2 regions of the Agromyces sp. LHK192 genome follow, and region 2 is predicted to be linked to the other one. Evidence: predicted binding sites of a transcription regulator. Region 2 holds the regulator's gene; the other holds the start of a gene.
The links. The regulator LexA, encoded in region 2, represses DNA repair genes until DNA is damaged. The targets are predictions, from matches to a motif close to TCGAACANNTGTTCGA.

Region 1: ELQ40_RS09510 (shikimate dehydrogenase) is a predicted target of LexA. The motif match lies at 2,473-2,488, and genes of this name have one in related genera.

Annotation. Positions count from the first base shown of each region.
Region 1 covers NZ_CP034753.1:2,114,215-2,123,316, reverse strand. Annotated here, with positions in the region: gene ELQ40_RS09525 (IclR family transcriptional regulator) at 1-31, shown strand, start outside; gene ELQ40_RS09520 (IclR family transcriptional regulator) at 36-806, shown strand; gene ELQ40_RS09515 (TetR/AcrR family transcriptional regulator) at 830-1,486, opposite strand; gene ELQ40_RS09510 (shikimate dehydrogenase) at 1,483-2,385, opposite strand; gene ELQ40_RS09505 (IclR family transcriptional regulator) at 2,521-3,285, shown strand; gene ELQ40_RS09500 (IclR family transcriptional regulator) at 3,289-4,053, shown strand; gene dctP (TRAP transporter substrate-binding protein DctP) at 4,122-5,177, opposite strand; gene ELQ40_RS09490 (TRAP transporter large permease) at 5,347-6,630, opposite strand; gene ELQ40_RS09485 (TRAP transporter small permease) at 6,635-7,297, opposite strand; gene ELQ40_RS09480 (PQQ-binding-like beta-propeller repeat protein) at 7,517-9,102, opposite strand, start outside.
Region 2 covers NZ_CP034753.1:1,727,762-1,736,863, forward strand. Annotated here, with positions in the region: gene metE (5-methyltetrahydropteroyltriglutamate--homocysteine S-methyltransferase) at 1-1,931, shown strand, start outside; gene ELQ40_RS07700 (alpha/beta fold hydrolase) at 2,059-2,832, shown strand; gene lexA (transcriptional repressor LexA) at 2,881-3,618, opposite strand; gene ELQ40_RS07710 (LysM peptidoglycan-binding domain-containing protein) at 3,898-4,263, shown strand; gene ELQ40_RS07715 (histidinol-phosphate transaminase) at 4,340-5,431, shown strand; gene hisB (imidazoleglycerol-phosphate dehydratase HisB) at 5,428-6,042, shown strand; gene hisH (imidazole glycerol phosphate synthase subunit HisH) at 6,039-6,680, shown strand; gene priA (bifunctional 1-(5-phosphoribosyl)-5-((5-phosphoribosylamino)methylideneamino)imidazole-4-carboxamide isomerase/phosphoribosylanthranilate isomerase PriA) at 6,742-7,488, shown strand; gene ELQ40_RS07735 (SseB family protein) at 7,472-8,332, shown strand; gene ELQ40_RS07740 (pyridoxal-dependent decarboxylase) at 8,406-9,102, shown strand, end outside.

The sequences.
Region 1 (9,102 bases), 390 kb from region 2:
CACGCACCGGCTGGCGCTCCGGGTGGCCTGACCCGGTGGCCGAGGCAGACGGCGACGACGCGATCGGCGTGCTCGACCGCCTCACGGCACTGCTCGAGGCCTTCGAGTCCGACGACCGCGGACTGGGGATCTCGGAGCTCGCGCTGCGCGCGGGCCTGCCGAAGTCGACGGTGTCGCGGCTGGTCGCGATCCTCGTCCGCAGGAACTACCTCGAGCGGGACGGCAGGCTGCTGCATCTCGGCCTGCGGTTGTTCGAGCTCGGCCACCTCGCCGAGCAGCCGCGACGGCTTCGGAGTGCGGCGCTGCCGATCATGGCGAACCTGCGCAACACCACGGGCGGAACCGTCAACGTCGCGATCCGCGACGAACGCGAGCTGGTCTGCATCGCGGTGATGCGCGGCCAGGCGCCCGCACCGGTGATCGCGCACACCGGTGCCTTCCTCCCGATGCACGCCACGGCGCTCGGCAAGGCGGTGCTCGCGCATTCGCGGGCCGCGTTCGTCGAGGAGATCCTCTCGGCTCCGCTGCCGGCGTGGACGGAGCGGACGCTCACCGATCCGACGGCGTTGCGGGTCGAGCTCGACCGGATCGGCCGCGGCGCTCCGGCCCTGGACGCGGGGGAGTACCTCGCCGGCGTCTCGTGCGTCGCGCACGGGCTGTTCGACCGCTCCGGCGACGTGGTGGGCGCGCTGTCGGTGTCGAACACGTCGACGGTGTTCGACGCGGAGCTGTTCGCGCCGGTCGTTCATGCGGCTGCGGGGGCCTTGACACGGCGGCTCGAGGAGGCGCCCTCAGGCGACACCTGAGTCGTCGGGTGCGGCCGCCGTCGCTACCCGCGCGAGCCGGTCATCGTGGCGACGACCATGTCGCCGATGAGGCGGCGATGCGAGTCCTGCAGTTCGGGAGCGAGCATGTCGCGGTCGAAGATGGCCTGGAAGGTGTGGCGGTTCGCGACGTGGAAGCACGCGTAGGCGCTGATCACCATGTGCACGTCGAGCGCGTCGACGTCGTCGCGGAAGGCGCCCTCCTCGACGCCGCGGTCGATGACCTCTTCGAGGAGCGTGATCGCGGTGACGTTCTCGCGCATCACGGTCTCGGAGCGGCGCAGGTGCTCGGCCCGGTGGATGTTCTCGATGCTCACGAGCTGGATGAACTCCGGATGCGTCGTGTGGTGCACGTAGGTGGCCTCCGCGAGTCTCCTGAGCGCCTCGGTCGGGCTGAGCGAGTCGATGCGGATGCCGCGTTCGACCAGGCGGATCTGCGCGTAGGCGCGCTCGAGGACCGCGAGGTAGAGGCCTTCCTTCGAGCCGAAGTAGTAGTAGATCATGCGCTTCGTGGTTCGGGTGCGCGCGGCGATCTCGTCCACCCTGGCGCCGGCGTAGCCGTTCGCCGCGAACTCGGCGATCGCGACCTCGAGGATGTCGCGCTGCGTCCGGCTCGCCCGCTCGGTGGTGCCCGCGTGCACGTCGTCGATGCGATCGGTCACTCCGCGCTCCCTCCGGCGTCGGGTCGCCCTTCGGCGCGGATCAGCGCGCGGAAGTGCCGCTCCATCCGGTCGCGGTCGGGTGCGACGCCCGTGATGATCCGGAGACTAGCGCATGCCTGGCCGACCGCCATCCGTCCACCGTCGAGCACCGGATGCCCGAGCGCGGTCGCGCGGCCGAGGAGTTCGGTCTCGAGCGGTCGGTACACGACGTCGGCGACCCACGCGTTCGCCGCGAGGCGGTCGAGGTCGAACGCGGTGCCGGGGTGGTGGCTCATCCCCATCGGCGTGGCGTGCACCACTCCGCTCGCGCGTGCGATCGAGTCGGGGAGCTCGGCGAGGTCGATCGCGGCGATCTCGTGCGACGGGTAGAGCGTGCGCATCCGCGTCATGAGGCGTTCTGCGCGATCGCCGTCCTGGTCGTGGAGATCGAGGTGTGCGGTGCCGCCCGCGAGCAGGGCGTACGCGGTCGCGGCGCCCGCGCCGCCGCATCCGATCTGCACCACGCGTCGGAGGGACGCTCCGGGGAGGCCCGTTTCGAGCCCGTCGCGGAACCCCATCCAGTCCGTGTTGTGTCCGACGGTCCGATCGGGTTCGAAGACGACGAGGTTGACGGCACCCAGGCGCTCGGCGTCCGGCTCGAGGACGTCGACGAGGTCGACCACGAGCTGCTTGCACGGGTGGGTGATGTTCATCGCCGCGTACCCGCTCGCTCGAGCCTCCTGGAGGATGGCGCCGATGTCGCTCGGAGGACGTCCGAGTTCGATCAGGTCGTGGACCCGGTACTCGTAGTCGAGGCCGAGCGCGGCCGCCTCGACCTCGTGCATCGCCGGCGTCAGCGACGCGCTGATGCCGTCGCCGACGAGCCCGACGAGGTATCGGGGGCGAGGCGATGTGCGCATGGATGCCCTTCCCGCCCACCGCTCTGTGGGGCCACGTGAGTCCTCGACAAGCATTGCACGCCAGTGTACGAACTAGTACGTTCGTAATCGAAAGCGCGATCGACGATGATTCAAGCCGCTGGAAGGGGTCGCTCGATGACGAGTCCCACCGAATGGAACACCGCCCCCGATCCGACGGCGTCGCCGGTCTCGGTGCTCGACCGCATCATCGCGATCCTCGAGGCGGTCCGCGAGAGCGACGGCCCGGCCACGATCACCGACATCGCCGCACGCGTCGGGCTGCCGAAGTCCACGACGTCCCGACTCGTCGCCGACCTGGCCGACCAGCGGTACCTCGCACGGGTCGGAGGCGGCGCCGGCGTCGAGCTCGGCCTGCGGCTGTTCGAACTGGGCGCCAGGGCGAGCCGACCGCGCCGACTCCTCGCCGCGGCAGCACCGGTGATCCGGCGACTTCGCGAGGCGACGGGCGAGCGGGTGGGACTCTGGGTCCAGCAGGGCACCGACATGGTCTCGATCGCCGCGCTGCCGGGCAGGCTGCCGATGCTGCCGACGAGCGCCGGCATGCACTCGCCCGCACTGACGACCGCCAGCGGCAAGGCGTATCTCGCCTTCTGCGCCGACCAGCGGGTCGTCGACCGCGTCACCGCCTCGCTCGTCGACGACGACGCGAGGCACTTCCGCGACGAGCTCGCCCAGGTGCGGTCGTCGACCCTCGCGACCGACCTTGAGGTCTCCTACCCGGGGATCCTCGCGGTGGCGAGTCCCGTGTTCGGCTCCGGCAGGTCCGTCGTCGGCGCGATCTCGATCGCCGGCCCGAGCGGTGGGATGGATCCGGACCGGATCGCTCCGATCGTGCGCGCCGCGGGCACGAGCGTCAGCCGGCGAGTGGCGGCTGCGTAGCCGATGCGCACCGCGGACTGGACGGCCACCGTCAGCGTGCTGGACCGGATCACGGCGGTCTTCGACGCGTTCGGCGACGAGGACGAGGGCCTCGGGGTGTCGGAGCTGGCCCGCCGGGCGCACCTGCCCAAGTCCACGGTCTCGCGGCTCGCCGCCGACCTCGTCGCGCAGCGGTTCCTCGAGCGCGACGGCGATCGGCTCTTCCTCGGCCTGCGCCTGTTCGAGTTCGCCCAGACCGTCGAACGGCCGCGGATGCTGCGGCGCATCGCGATGCCGGTGATGACCGAGCTGCGCGACGCCACCGGGCACTCCGTGAGCCTGAGCGTGCTCGATGGCGCCGATGTCGTGTGCATCGCGATGGTGCGCGGGGAATCCACCGGATCGCCGCTGCTCCGGATCGGCGGCCGGCTGCCGGCGCACGCCACCGCGACCGGCAAGGCGATGCTGGCGTACCTGCCGCGCGATGACCTCGACCCGGTGCTCGCCGGTGGCCTGCCGGGCCGCACCGATCGCACCATCCGCGATCCCGACCTGCTCCGGCGCCAGCTGGCGGAGGTCCGGCGGCTCGGCGTCGCGACCGAGCTCGGCGAGTGCGCCGACGACCGTGCCTGCGCGGCCAGTCCGATCCTGGCGCCGGGCGGCGCAGCGATCGCCGCCGTCGCGGTCGCCGGACCCGAGGGGGTGCTGGCGCCCGAGCGCGTCGCGCCCGCCGTCCGCGCGGCGGCGTCCGCGCTGGGCCGCCGCCTCGCCGCGAACCCGGGCGACTGACGCGAAGGAGCGTGGCGGGTGGGACCCGCCACGCTCCTGTTCACCACCCGCGGCTCGCGGGTGACGCCTCACTCCGCCGTGTCGCGGATGGCCTGGTAGGCCTCCAGGTTCTCACCGGTGAAGTAGCCCTGGAAGAACTCCTCGGCCTTGCTGATGAACGCATCCATGTCGATGTCGTCCTGCTCGACCACGGTGAACGCGTCGTTCGCGCGGTACTCGTCGAGGATCTCCTCCGTCGACTCGTCGACGCAGTCGCGGTTCTCGGGGCGGATCTCGTGGATCGTCTCCTCGAGCAGCGCGGTCTGCTCCTCGTTCATCTTCTCGTAGGTCGCGTCGCTCACGATGATCCAGTGGATGCCGACCTGGTGGTCGTTGAGGATCGCCGTGTTGAGCACTTCGTCGTAGCTCGACGAGCGGGTGGCGACGATCGGGTTCTCCTGGCCGACCGCGATGCCCTGCTGCAGCGCCGTGTAGACCTCCTCCACCGCGACCGAGACCGGGTTCGTGACACCGAGCGCCTCCGCGTTCGCGAGGAAGATCGGCGAGTTCGGGAACCGGATGGGCACGCCGGCGAGGTCGTCGGGGCTCGTCACCTCGACGTCCTTCGTCGTGAAGGTGCGGTTGCCGAAGAACCATCCGTCGACGATGTTCACGCCGGTCGCCTCGTGGAAGCCGGTGAAGAGGTCCTCGGAGCTCTCGTCGATCCACTGGAACGCGTGGTCGACGTCGTTGAACGCGTACGCCGCGTCGACCACGCCGATGGGCTCATAGGTGGCGCTCAGGGCCGAGGCGCCCTGCAGGTCGATGTCGATGTCGCCGGCCTGCACCTGGGGGAAGCGGTCCGCGTCGGGTCCGAGTTGGCTCGCGGGGTAGAGGTCGACGGTGAATCCGACGTCGGCGCCCTCGAGCCGTTCCTTGAGCAGCTCGACGCCGCAGAAGTAGTTCGGGGTCTCCTCGTTCTGGCTGGTCGCGACGGTGAGGGTCACCGGCGAGTTCTCGGCGGCGCCGGCGTCGCCGGTCTCCTCCGGCGTCCCGCCGCCGGAGCAGGCTGCGAGAACGAGGGTGGATGCTGCGAGCACCGACGCGGCGATTCGACCGCGGCGCGTCGAGCGGGCTGTGCCCATGGGACTCTCCTCTGGTTGTGCGCACGTCCTCGTGCGCCTCTGGCGTGACATTCGACGGCCGGTCAGGAAATCCCGGCACTGCCGACTCTGACCGAGTTCCGGTGGGGCGGACAGCGGCGTCCCGTCGAATGGAACATCCGGTTCGCTTCGCTCCGAGGCCATCTCGCCGTCAGCCCATCAGGCCGAGCAGCGTGGGCAGGCTCGTCACGATCGCGGGGAAGAGCGTGATGAGCAGCAGCACGGCGCCGAGCGGGATCAGGAACGGCAGGATGCCGCGGAAGAGCTCGCCCATCGGCCTTCGGGTGATCGAGCCGACGACGAAGAGGACGGCGCCGACCGGTGGCGTCAGCGATCCGATCATCAGGTTGAGGATCATGATCACGCCGAGCTGCACCGGGTCGATGCCGAACTGGGTCACGATCGGCATCAGGATCGGCACGAGGACGAGGATCACCGGCGGAGCCTCGAGCGGGATGCCGAGCAGGATCAGCAGGACGTTGAGCATCAGCAGGAAGAGGATCGGGTTGTCGGTCAGCCCGGTGAGCCACTCACCGAGGGAACGCGAGACCTGCTCGCGGGCGAGCACCTGCCCCATCAGGTTCGAGGCCCCGAGGATGAGCAGGATCCCGCCCGAGATGACGACGGTCTCCTTGGCCGACTTCCAGAAGACCCGCCAGGTGAGCGTCCGGTAGATCCCACCGAGGACGAGCATGTAGACCGCCGCGATGCCGGCGCTCTCGGTCGGCGTGAACCACCCGCTGAAGATGCCGCCGAGGATGATCACCGGCAGCAGGGCGGGGCCGATGACGCGCACCGCCGCCTTGCCGAGCAGGGAACCCACGAACGGCTTGCCGCCTGCGATCTCGGGGTGTCGCCGCACCCAGAAGAAGATGTACGCCGCGAGCCCCAGCGCCATCAGCATCGCCGGCACGATGGACGCCGCGAACAGGGCACCGGTCGAGATGGACGCCGTCGCGGCGAACAGCACCGCGGGGATGCTCGGGGGCATCACGGTGCTCATGAGCGAACCCGAGGCCGTGAGCCCTGCCGAGAAGCCGTACGGATACCCCGCCTTGAGCATCTGGGGCACCTGCACCTTGCTCGTCGACGCCGCGTCGGCGAGCGCCGAGCCGCTGATCCACGAGAAGCCGATCGCGGTGCCCAGGTTCACGTACGCAAGACTGCCCGGCAGCCTCGGCAGCAGTGCCCGGGCGAGGTCGTAGAGCCTCGTGGCGATGCCGAGGTGGTTGGCGACCGTGCCGACGAAGATGAACAGCGGCACGGCGAGCAGGGGGAAGCTGTTGATGCCGTTGACGACCGAGGTGATCGCGTAGCCGGCCGACAGGCCGTTGCTGTAGAAGTACAGCAGGCTGGCCGCGATCATCGCGAACGCCACGGGGACCCGCAGGAGGAGGAAGACGACGAAGAGCAGGATGTAGAGCCAGAGGTCCAACGGGTCAGCCTTCCATCTCGCCGATGTCGAGCTTGCGCTCGGGGCGGTTCGCGAACGGGATCTTGATGGTCGAGTGGATCGCGGCGGAGACGAAGCCGATCAGCGCGAAGACGTAGAGCATGCCGTAGGGCACGTGCATCGCCGCGCTCAGCCGGCCCCACTCGAGCTCGATCTTCACGAACGCCTCGTACGCGAGGGCGAGGCTCGTGACGACCATGATGACGGCGGACGTGACCCGCAGGGCGACGAAGAGCTTCGTCCCCTCGAGCAGCCCGTCGAAGATCTCGAGCACGATGTGCCCGTTGCGACCCACGAGGTATCCGGTGGTGATGAACGTCATCGCGATCATCGACAGGAGCGCGATCTCGCCGGCTCCGACCCAGGCGACCGAGGGGAAGTACCGGCCGAGCACCTGGTACATCACGCCGAAGACGATCAGGGCGAAGAGCGTGACGCCGATGACGATCTCGATCGCGGACAGCACGCGGATGAACCGCGGGTCGGCCGGCACGCCCTTGTTCAGCTCGGGTCCGGCGTAGAACGTGTCCGTGTGCGGGAAGATCGACTCGCCCAGGGCGGCCTCCGACGCCTTCCTCGTCAGAGGCTCGGGTTCCTCCGACGGGCGGTCATCGGGGTCGGGTCCGGACCCGGGCTCCCTGTCGGTCATGGCGTCACCGCCGTGCTGTGATGCTGCATTGCCAACCTCTCTGTTGATCCCGCGCACCGTCGCGCGCGCATGCGGCTGCTCCTGAGACTCTCCGGCGTCACGCGGATCACCGGAAGGCGAGTCTCGCCGAATGGGACATTATGCCCACGCGCGACGCAGGGCAGGCGGGCGACCCGACGTGTCGGGCCGCCCGCCTGCCGTGCGAGGGGGATCGGGTCGCTACTTGCGCACGTCCACCGTCGCGGTCGAGCTCAACCGCTTCTGCACGCCCTCGTGGAGCACGTCGACCTCGAAGGTCAGCGCGGCCTGCCCGGTCGGCACGTTGTGATCCAGGGCGGCCCGGTCGAACTGGACGACGAGCCAGGTGCGCTTCGTCAGCCGGTTCAGCCACTTCCCGGTCGTGTGCACGCTCGTCGCCTCGACGGGATTCGAGGACAGCGGAGTGAGCAGTTGCGCCCTCCCGTCGTACTCGTACCCCTTCGGCAGGTCGAACGTCACGGTCACCTTCTGGTTCAGCTTGCCCAGCAGCCCGCCATGGTCGCGAACGTCGATGCGGTTCAGCGGGAACTTCAGAGCCCCGGGCACGTCCTGCGGCGTCAGGACCACTTCGATCTTGCCCGTCGGCCGCGGATCGGTGCAGTCGTTGAAGAAGTACTCGCCGGCGCGGTCGAAGGTGTGCTGGTAGCTCTCGCCCGGTTGCAGCCTCGCGTTGAACTCGCCCTCGAAGAACTGCGTCGCGCAGTGCTCCAACTGGTTGGGGAAGTTCGGGAAGGTCTCGGCGCCCGGGTTGAGGAACGTGACGGTCGTGCCGACGGGGACCCGGAGGTGCGTGGGCTGCATCGCGGCCTGGGCCGTGGCATCCCTCGCCGCCGCGGTGTCGGCGGTGCGACTGGACCGCGCGAGCAGCACGGTATTGCCCACCGTCTCGCCCGCGACGGCTGCGCCGCTCACCGGACGCCGGATCGAAAGCGGCGCCGGGTCCGGCCCCTCCGGGCTGCCGGACTCGGTGGTGTAGTCCCCGCCGAGCTTGAAGGCCCACAGCGAATCGCCCTGGGTCACCGAACCGCCGTAGGGGTTCGTCGAACCCGCCGCGAACACCGCGAGGTACTGCTCGCCGTCGATCTCGTACGTGACCGGCGCGGAGGCGATACCCGATCCGGTCTGGAACTCCCACAGCACGTCGCCGTCGGACGAGTCCATCGCCATCAGCCGGCCGTCGATCTGTCCGGCGAAGAGCAGGTCGGATGCGGTCGTCAGCGGACCCTGGCCGTGCGACATGTCCGTCCCGAGGTGGTTCCGCCACTTCACCTGACCGGTCGACGCGTCGTAGGCCAGGATGCCGCCCGTCTGGTACTGCCCGATCGCGCGCTGCCCGTTGGCCGCGGCGCCGTTCCAGTGCGCGACCGGGTTGGTGCCGTAGGGGAAGTACACGAGGTTCGTCAGGTGGCTGTACGAATGGTTCGACCAGTCTCCACCGCCGTTCTGGCTCGTCGTGGAGAGGATCGGCAGGTCCCACTGCGGGTCGTACATGCATCCCTCGCGGTGACCCGACGAGCCCTCCGGGTAGGTCAGGAACGGCTCGTCTGCCGCGACGTAACTGTCCGGGTTGAACACGAGGTTGCCCTCGGCGTCGGGCTGGTAGCCGTTGTAGTTCGGCACCGCGCGCCAGGGATCGCCCGGGATATTCTCGGTCCCCAGCTGCTCCCACACCAGGCATTCGGGGAGGAGGCGCTCGGCCGGGAACGGCTGGGTCGCCGAGTGGCTCTGGCGCGAGTCGGTGATCATCGGCTTCTCGACGACCGGCA
Region 2 (9,102 bases):
TCGGGCCGGACACCGCGTTCAGCGCGCACGGCGATCGCCTCGTCGCGGAGTTCGCCGAGGCGAGGGCCGCGGGGTACCTGACGCGTCCGGTGCTCGTCGGCCCGGTCACGTTCCTGGCGCTCGCGAAGCCGGCCGACGGTGCGCCGGCCGGCTTCCGCCCGCTCGACCGGCTCGTCGACCTGCTCCCGGTGTACGGGCGATTGCTCGCGCAGCTCGCCGAAGCGGGGGCCTCGTGGGTCCAGCTCGACGAGCCCGCGCTCGTCAGCGAGAGCATCGACGCGCCGCGCGACCTGGTGCTCGAGTCGGTCGGGGCCGCGTACGACGCGCTCGGTGCCGCCGAGCAGCGCCCGGCGATCTTCGTCGCCGCGCCCTACGGCGGCCTCGACGACGCGCTGCCCGCGCTCGCCGCGACCCCGGTCGAAGCGATCGGCTTCGACCTGGTGAAGGGCTCGGTGCCGTCGGGCCTGGACCCGGCGACGGCCGAGTCGCTGGCGGGCAAGGCCCTGGTCGCCGGCGTGATCGACGGCCACAACATCTGGCGCGGCGACCTCGCGGCGGCATTCGACCGGGTCGAGGCCCTCGCGAACCTGTCCGGTGAGGTGTCGGTATCGACGTCGACGTCGCTCTTCCACGTGCCGCACGACGTCGCGGACGAGTCGAAGCTCGACCCGCGCCTGGTCGGCTGGCTCGCGTTCGCCGACCAGAAGGTCGGCCAGGTCGCCACGCTGGCGACGGGCCTGGTCTCGGGCCGTGAGGCGATCGGCGAGGCGCTGGATGCCGCAACCGCGTCCCTCGCCGACCGCGCCGGCGCCCCCGGGGTCCGCGTGCCGAACGTGCGCGAGCGGTTGGCCGCGCTGCGCGACGGCGACTTCAGCCGAGACGACTTCGACACGCGCGTCGCCGCTCAGGCTTCGCTCGAGCTGCCCGAGCTGCCGACCACCACGATCGGCTCGTTCCCGCAGACCGGCGACATCCGCCGCGCCCGTGCACGCCTGGTGAAGGGCGAACTGACGCACGAGGAGTACGTGCAGGCGATGCGCGAGGAGATCGAGCGGGTCATCCGACTGCAGGAGGAGCTCGGCCTCGACGTCCTCGTGCACGGCGAGCCCGAGCGCAACGACATGGTGCAGTACTTCGCCGAGCTGCTCGAGGGCTTCGCCGTCACCGAGCACGGCTGGGTGCAGTCCTACGGTTCGCGCTGCACGCGCCCCTCGATCCTCTGGGGCGACGTGTCGCGTCCGGAGCCGATGACGGTCGCCTGGTCGACCTACGCGCAGTCGCTCACCGCGAAGCCCGTCAAGGGCATGCTCACGGGACCGGTCACGATCCTGGCGTGGTCGTTCGTCCGCGACGACCAGCCGCTCGGCGACACGGCACGCCAGGTCGCCCTCGCCCTTCGCGACGAGATCGCAGACCTCGAGGCATCCGGCATCCGGGTGATCCAGGTCGATGAGCCGGCGCTGCGCGAACTGCTGCCGCTGAAGCGCGCCGACCAGCCCGCGTACCTCGACTGGTCGGTCGGCTCCTTCCGGCTCGCGACGGCGGGCGCCGCCGCCGCGACGCAGGTGCACACGCACCTGTGCTACTCGGAGTTCGGGGTCGTGATCGACGCGATCCGCGAGCTCGACGCGGATGTCACCTCGATCGAGGCGGCCCGCAGCCGCATGGAGGTCGTCGACGACATCTCGGCGAGCGGCTTCGACCACGGCATCGGCCCGGGCGTCTACGACATCCACTCCCCGCGAGTGCCCAGCATCGACGAGGTGCAGGGCCTGCTCGAGCGTGCCGTCGCCGAGATCCCGGCATCCCGTCTGTGGGTGAACCCCGACTGCGGCCTCAAGACGCGCGGATACGAGGAGACCGTCGCGTCGCTCGAGCACATCATCGCCGCGACGCGTGCGGTCCGCGAGGGCGCCTCGGTCGGCGGCTGACGCAAGCCGTCGCCGACGCAAGCCGTCGCCGACGCATTCCGCCGGCGAGCGGCGGTGCGCACGATGCACATCGTGCGCACCGCCGCTTGGCGGCTTCCGCTCAGGTCGGCGAGGTAGCGTGCTCGGCATGCAGCTCGCGGTGACCGAATCCGGGCGCGGTCCCCGTACGGCCGTCCTCATCCACGGCATCATGTCGGACTCGCGTGCCTGGCATCGCGTGACGGCCGAGCTCGAGTCGCACGGATTCCGGGTGTTCGCCGTCGACCTGGCCGGACACGGCCGCAGCCCCCGAGCCCGGCGGTACTCGCCGTCGGCCTGGGCCGACGACGTGGTCGAGACATTGGAGCCGCTCCTCGGCGGCGCCCCCGACGTCGTGATGGGCCACTCGCTCGGCGGACTGGTCGCGAGCCTCGTGGCCGACCGGCTCGCCCCGCGCGCGGCGATCTACATCGACCCGGCGTTCGCGTTTCCGGGCGGCCTGCGCGGACTCGCGTTCAAGCTCTTCTTCGCGATCGCACCGCGCCCGCGTCGGACGGCACTCGTGAAGATGAACCCCAAGTGGCACGCCGAGGACGTCGAGATCGAGCTCGCGACCCTGCGCGACTGGGACAAGCGCACGGTCCTCGGCTTCGCGGACACGCGCCCGCTCGTTCCTCCGGTGCGGCTGGTCGCGCCGAGCCTCGTGCTGCTCGCCGAGAAGAGCCTGCTCATCACCGAGCAGGTCGCGAACCGGATGCGTCGCCAGGGCATGACCGTGCAGACCGTGCGCGGCACCGGGCACACGGTGTTCCGCGACGACCACGCCGGGTTCATGGACGCCGTGCTGGGCTGGCTGCGGGGCCTTCCGGCGCAGGCCGGTCACGTCGGACCGCGGATCGGAGCGCCGGTCGGCGGCAGCTGATCCGGCGGAGGGGCCGTTCGTCGACGCCGGCGCCGGACGGGCCGGAGCTCAGACCGTGCGCAGCACGGCGACGACCTTGCCGAGCACCTCGGCGGCGTCGCCGAGGATCGGCTCGAACGCGCTGTTCCGCGGCAGCAGCCAGGTGTGGCCGTCGCGCTGGCGGAAGACCTTGACGGTCGCCTCACCGTCGAGCATCGCCGCGACGATCTCGCCGTTCTCGGCCGTCTTCTGCGAACGGACGACGACCCAGTCGCCGTCGCAGATGGCCGCGTCGATCATCGAGTCGCCGACCACCTTCAGGATGAACAGTTCGCCCTTGCCGACGAGTTGACGGGGGAGGGGGAAGACCTCCTCGACCTGCTGCTCGGCCGTGATCGGCACGCCGGCGGCGATGCGGCCGACGAGCGGGACCATCGCGGCGTCGCCGACGGGCGCGGCGGTCCCGATCGTCGGCACGCGCGCCTCACCGCCCGGCAGCTCGATGAGCACCTCGAGCGCGCGAGGCCGGTTCGGGTCACGGCGGAGGTAACCGGCGAGCTCGAGCTGGTTGAGCTGGTGGGTGACGCTCGACAGCGACGAGAGCCCGACCGCGTCGCCGATCTCCCGCATGCTCGGCGGGTAGCCGCGCCCGGCGACCGAGCGCTGGATCACCTCGAGGATCGCCACCTGCTTCGGCGACAGCGACTTGCGCCGGCGGGTGCCCGCATCGGGAGTGCGGTCGATGTCGGTGGTCACGTTGAGCCCCTCGTCACGGCCGTCGGCGGTCGGTGCCGGCGACGACCTCATCGGCGTCCATCGGCCGGATCACGCTGCTCGGCGGTCGATGTCGGTGGTCGGTGTTCGACTGGAGTCGGACATTCGAAACTGTATCCGCCGAACGGGCGAGCGACAAACATCTGTTCGAGCGTGTCGCCCGATCGGCAGCCGAGTCCGGACGGAGGTCGACGCTTGCCAGTTCGAACATTCGAAGATATATTCGGAACAGAGATTCGTATCCGGCGCTCCCGGCCGAGCGCCGGATACGGATCCAGCCGGGATCCACACACGGAGGGCACGGGAGGAATCATGAGCATCGCCAGCGCACCGACCGCATTCGACGGGCTCGCACCCACCGGAACGGCACCGCGGACGCGCCTGCGACTCACCCGTCGTGGGCGACTCGTGTTCACGACGCTCGGGGCGCTGCCGCTCGTGATCTGGACGCTCGTGTCGGTGCTCGGGTCGGGGCCCGCCGCCGCCGGGGGAGCATCCGGGGGCGGAGCGCTGCAGACCGTCACGGTCGGTGCCGGCGACACCCTCTGGGAACTCGCGGTCATGATCGCCCCCGACGACGACCCGCGCGAGGTCATCGCCGACATCCTCCGCATCAACGGACTCGAGTCGCCGATCGTGCAGCCGGGGCAGGAACTCGCGCTGCCTGCGGGGCGCTGACGGCAGTGCTCCCGGCGCAGCCCGACCGCACGTCGCAGGGCGTCCCACCTCTCGCGCCGCGTCTACCATTGAGCAGGTGACGAGTCTCGACGATCTCCCCATCCGAGACGACCTTCGCGGTCAGATGCCCTACGGGGCACCGCAGAAGGTCGTGCCCGTGGCGTTGAACGTGAACGAGAACACGCATCCCATCCCGGAGGCGGTCGCGCACGACATCGTGTCGCGCGTCGCGTCGGCGATCCTCGGACTCAACCGGTACCCCGACCGCGAGTTCACCGAACTGCGCGCTGCATTCGCCCGGTACCTCGGACACGGCCTCGCGCCCGAACAGGTCTGGGCCGCGAACGGGTCGAACGAGGTGCTCCAGCACGTGCTGCAGGCCTTCGGCGGTCCCGGTCGAAGCGCCCTCGGCTTCGCGCCGACGTACTCGATGTACTCGCTGCTGTCGGCCGGCACCGGAACCGCGTGGATCGACGCGCCGCGAGACGCCGACTTCGAGCTGACGCCCGAGACCGCCGTGGCGGCGATCCGGAAGCACGACCCCGACATCGTGCTGCTCTGCGCACCGAACAACCCGACCGGCACCCCGGCGTCGCTCGCGACGGTCGAGGCCGTCGTCGACGCCGCGCGGGGCATCGTCGTGGTCGACGAGGCGTACTTCGAGTTCGCCGATCCCGGCACGCCGAGCGCGCTCAGCCTGCTGCCGGGCCGGCCGAGACTGCTCGTGTCGCGGACCATGAGCAAGGCGTTCGCCTTCGCGGGCGCGCGGGTCGGCTACCTGGCCGGCGACCCGGCGGCGATCGACGCGCTCCGGCTCGTGCGGCTCCCGTACCATCTGTCGGCCCTGACGCAGGCGGCCGCGCTCGGCGCGCTCGCGCACGCCGACCAGATGCTGGCGATGGTCGACGAGATCCGCGGGCAACGCGAGCGCATCGTCGTCGAACTCGGCGCGCTCGGCTTCCGGCCCTACCGCAGCGGCGCGAACTTCGTGCTCTTCGGCGGCGTCGACGACCCGCGCGCGGTGTTCGAGGGACTGCTCGCGCGCGGCATCCTCATCCGCGAGATCGGCATCGACGGATGCCTCCGCGTCACGGCCGGCACCGAGGCGGAGACCACGGCCTTCCTCGAGGCGATCGCCCTCTTCGCGCCGAATAGGATGACGGCATGACCACTCCGAAGCCCCACCGCACCGCTCGCGTGCAGCGGGAGACGAGCGAGTCGAGCATCGACCTGTCGATCGACCTCGACGGCACCGGCAGCAGCGACCTCGAGACCGGCGTGCCGTTCTACGACCACATGCTCACCGCGTTCGCGAAGCACTCGCTCACCGACCTCACGGTGCGCGCCAGCGGTGACATCCACATCGACGTCCACCACACGGTGGAGGACGTCGGCATCGCCCTCGGCACGGCGATCCGCCAGGCGCTCGGCGACAAGACAGGCATCTCGCGGTACGGCGACGCACTCGTCCCGCTCGACGAAGCGCTCGCCCAGGCCGTCGTCGACATCTCGGGCCGCCCGTACCTCGTGCACACCGGCGAGCCCGCCGGCTTCGAGCACCACCTCATCGGCGGGCACTTCACCGGTTCGATGGTGCGACACGTATTCGAGGCGATCACGTTCAACGCCGCCCTCACGGTGCACGTCAACGTGCTCGGCGGCCGCGACCCGCACCACATCGCCGAGGCGGAGTTCAAGGCGTTCGCGCGCGCGTTCCGCCAGGCGAAGGCGTACGACCCGCTCGTGGTCGGCATCCCCTCGACGAAGGGCGCCCTGTGACGAGAGCTCGGCGCGTCGTGGTGCTCGACTACGGTTCGGGCAACATCCACTCCGCGGCGAAGGCGCTCGAGCGTGCCGGCGCGGAGGTGCAGGTGACGGCGGATCGCACCGCGGTCATGGAGGCGGACGGCCTCTTCGTGCCGGGCGTCGGCGCCTTCAGGGCCGTCATGGAGCAGCTGCGCGCGGTACGCGGTGACGAGCTCATCGACCGCCGGCTCGCGGGCGGGCGGCCCGTCCTGGGCGTCTGCGTCGGCATGCAGGTGTTCTTCGAGCGCGGCGTGGAGTTCGGCGTCGACACCGAGGGCCTCGGGGAATGGCCGGGCGTCGTCAGCGCCCTGCCCGCCGAGGTGCTGCCGCACATGGGGTGGAACACGGTCGAGCCGGGGGAAGGCAGCGCGCTGTTCGCCGGAATCGAGCACGAGCGCTTCTACTTCGTCCACTCGTACGCCGCGCAGGAGTGGACGCTCGATGTCTCGCCGCCGTTCCCGGAACCCAGCGTCACCTGGTCCGAGCACGGCGGCAGGTTCCTCGCCGCGGTCGAGAACGGCCCGCTGTCGGCGACCCAGTTCCATCCGGAGAAGTCGTCGGATGCTGGCATCCGTCTCCTCGGCAATTGGATCGGGACGCTCCGGGACTAGGATGCTGTGACTGTGCCGAAGGTCGCACGTCAACGTGCGGCTTCCCGATCCGAGGACAGTGATGAGTGAGTTCAACAAGACCCCCCGGCTGGTGCTGCTGCCGGCCGTCGACGTCGCAGGCGGCAAGGCCGTCCGGCTGACGAAGGGGGAGGCCGGAACCGAGACGAACTACGGCGACCCGGTCGACGCAGCCGCCGACTGGGCCGACCAGGGCGCGGAGTGGATCCACCTCGTCGACCTCGACGCCGCCTTCGGCCGCGGTTCGAACGCCGGCATCCTGAAGAAGGTCATCCGCCAGGTGCGCGGCGTGAACGTCGAACTGTCCGGCGGCATCCGCGACGACGCCTCCCTCGAGCACGCGCTCGAGATCGGCGCGAAGCGCATCAACCTCGGCACCGCCGCGCTCGAGAACCCGGAGTGGGCGGCATCCGTCATCGCCCAGTACGGCGAGGCCATCGCCGTGGGGCTCGATGTGCGTGGCACCACGCTCGCCGCCCGCGGTTGGACCAAGGACGGCGGCGACCTCTGGCAGGTCATGGACCGCCTCGAGGAGGCGGGGGCCGCCCGGTACGTCGTCACGGACGTGACGAAGGACGGCACGCTGCAGGGCCCCAACCTCGACCTGCTGCGCCAGATCACCGAGCGCACCCGCCGGCCCGTCGTCGCGTCCGGCGGCGTGTCGAGCCTCGACGACATCGCCGCCCTTCGCGAACTCGTGCCGCTGGGCGTCGAGGGTGCGATCGTCGGCAAGGCGCTGTACGCGGGAGCGTTCACGCTGCCCGAGGCGCTGGATGTCGCCTCGCACTGACCCGGTGCCGGCGGGATCGGAACCGGCCGGCGCAAACGAGCACGCCGCGAACGAGCCCGGTGCGGCCGAGCCCGGTGGAGCGACCGACTCGGCCGGCAACCCGTGGGCCGGTCGGTCCTTCGATGCGAACCGGCACGCCGCCGACGACGGGAGCGCGCCGCCGGCGCTCGCCGCGGCGGTGCGACGATTCCGCGACGGCCCAGGTGACCAGGAGTCGGTCGTCGAGGCGTTCGCGCGATCGCGACTGCTGATCCCGCTGCTCGCGGAACTCGGTGACGGCGGCACGGAGATCGGTGCGCACGGGCATGCCGTCGAGAAGAGCCAGGAGCTCTCGATCGTGACGGTCGCGGGCCCCGACGGCCGTAAGGTCCTGCCGGTCTTCTCGTCGGTCGCGACCATGTCGCGGTGGAATCCGAAGGCTCGGCCGGTGCCGGCGGACGGGGTGCGCGTCGCGCTCGCCGCGGCCGACGACGGTACCGACCTCGTCGTGCTCGACGCGGGATCCCCCGACGACGAGTTCGTGCTCCGGCGCCCGGCGGTGTGGGCGGTCGCGCAGTCGATGCCGTGGCATCCGCCGTTCGCCGCTCCGGTGATCCGCGCCGCGTTCGAACGCTCGATCGGCACCGAGCTCGCGGTACTCGGCGTCGATCTCCTGCCGGGCGATCCGCAGGCGCGCCTCGCGGGGCCGGAGCTGGTCGTCCGTCTGACCCTCGTCGCCGGGCTCACCCGTGCCGAGCTCGACGCGACGACGGCGCGCCTCGCCCGACGCTGGTCGGAGGACGACGCGATCGCGGCGGGCGTCGACTCGCTGGCCGTGAAGCTCGTCGCCGCCGACCGCGGCTGAGGGGCTCGCTTCCGGGTCCGGAGGGGTTGCCGACCGCCGGCTGCCGCGGGAAGATGCGCGCGGGGGTGGAGCGATGGAGCCGTCGTCCGCGTTCGGCGCGCAGTACCGGGGTCCGCTGGCCGTCGCGGCGCGCGCGGCGGAGGATTGGCTCGACGGCGTCGCGGAGCGCCCGATCGCCCCGTCCGCGGGGATCGAAGACGTGAAGGACGCACTCGGCCGTGCGCTGCCGGACGCCGGCGAGGACTCGGTCGCGGTCGTCGAGTCGCTCGCCGCGGCGGTCGTCCCCGGGCTCATGGCGATGCAGTCGCCGCGCTTCCACGGGTGGGTCATCGGCGGCACGTCGCCGGCATCGCTCGCGGCTGACTGGCTGGTCTCCGCCTGGGATCAGAACGCCGTGCTGCGCGAGCCGACCCCGGGGGTGGTCGCGGTGGAGGAGCTGGCCGGCGAATGGCTCTGCGACCTCCTGGGCCTGCCCGGCGGCACGGCGGCCGGGTTCACGACCGGCGCGACGACGGCGAACACGGTCGCTCTCGCCGCGGCGCGTCATGACGTGCTCGCACGGGCCGGGTGGGATGACGTCCGCGATGGCATCCAGGGGGCTCCGAGGGTTCGGGTCATCGCCGGGGCGGAACATCATCCGTCGGTCGCCGTCGCGCTGCGGGTGCTCGGCCTCGGCCTTCCGGAGGTCATCGCGTGCGACGAGGAGGGGCGGATCCTCCCCGGGGCGCTCGCCGACGCGCTCGAGGGGCACGGCGGCGGACGGAGGACCG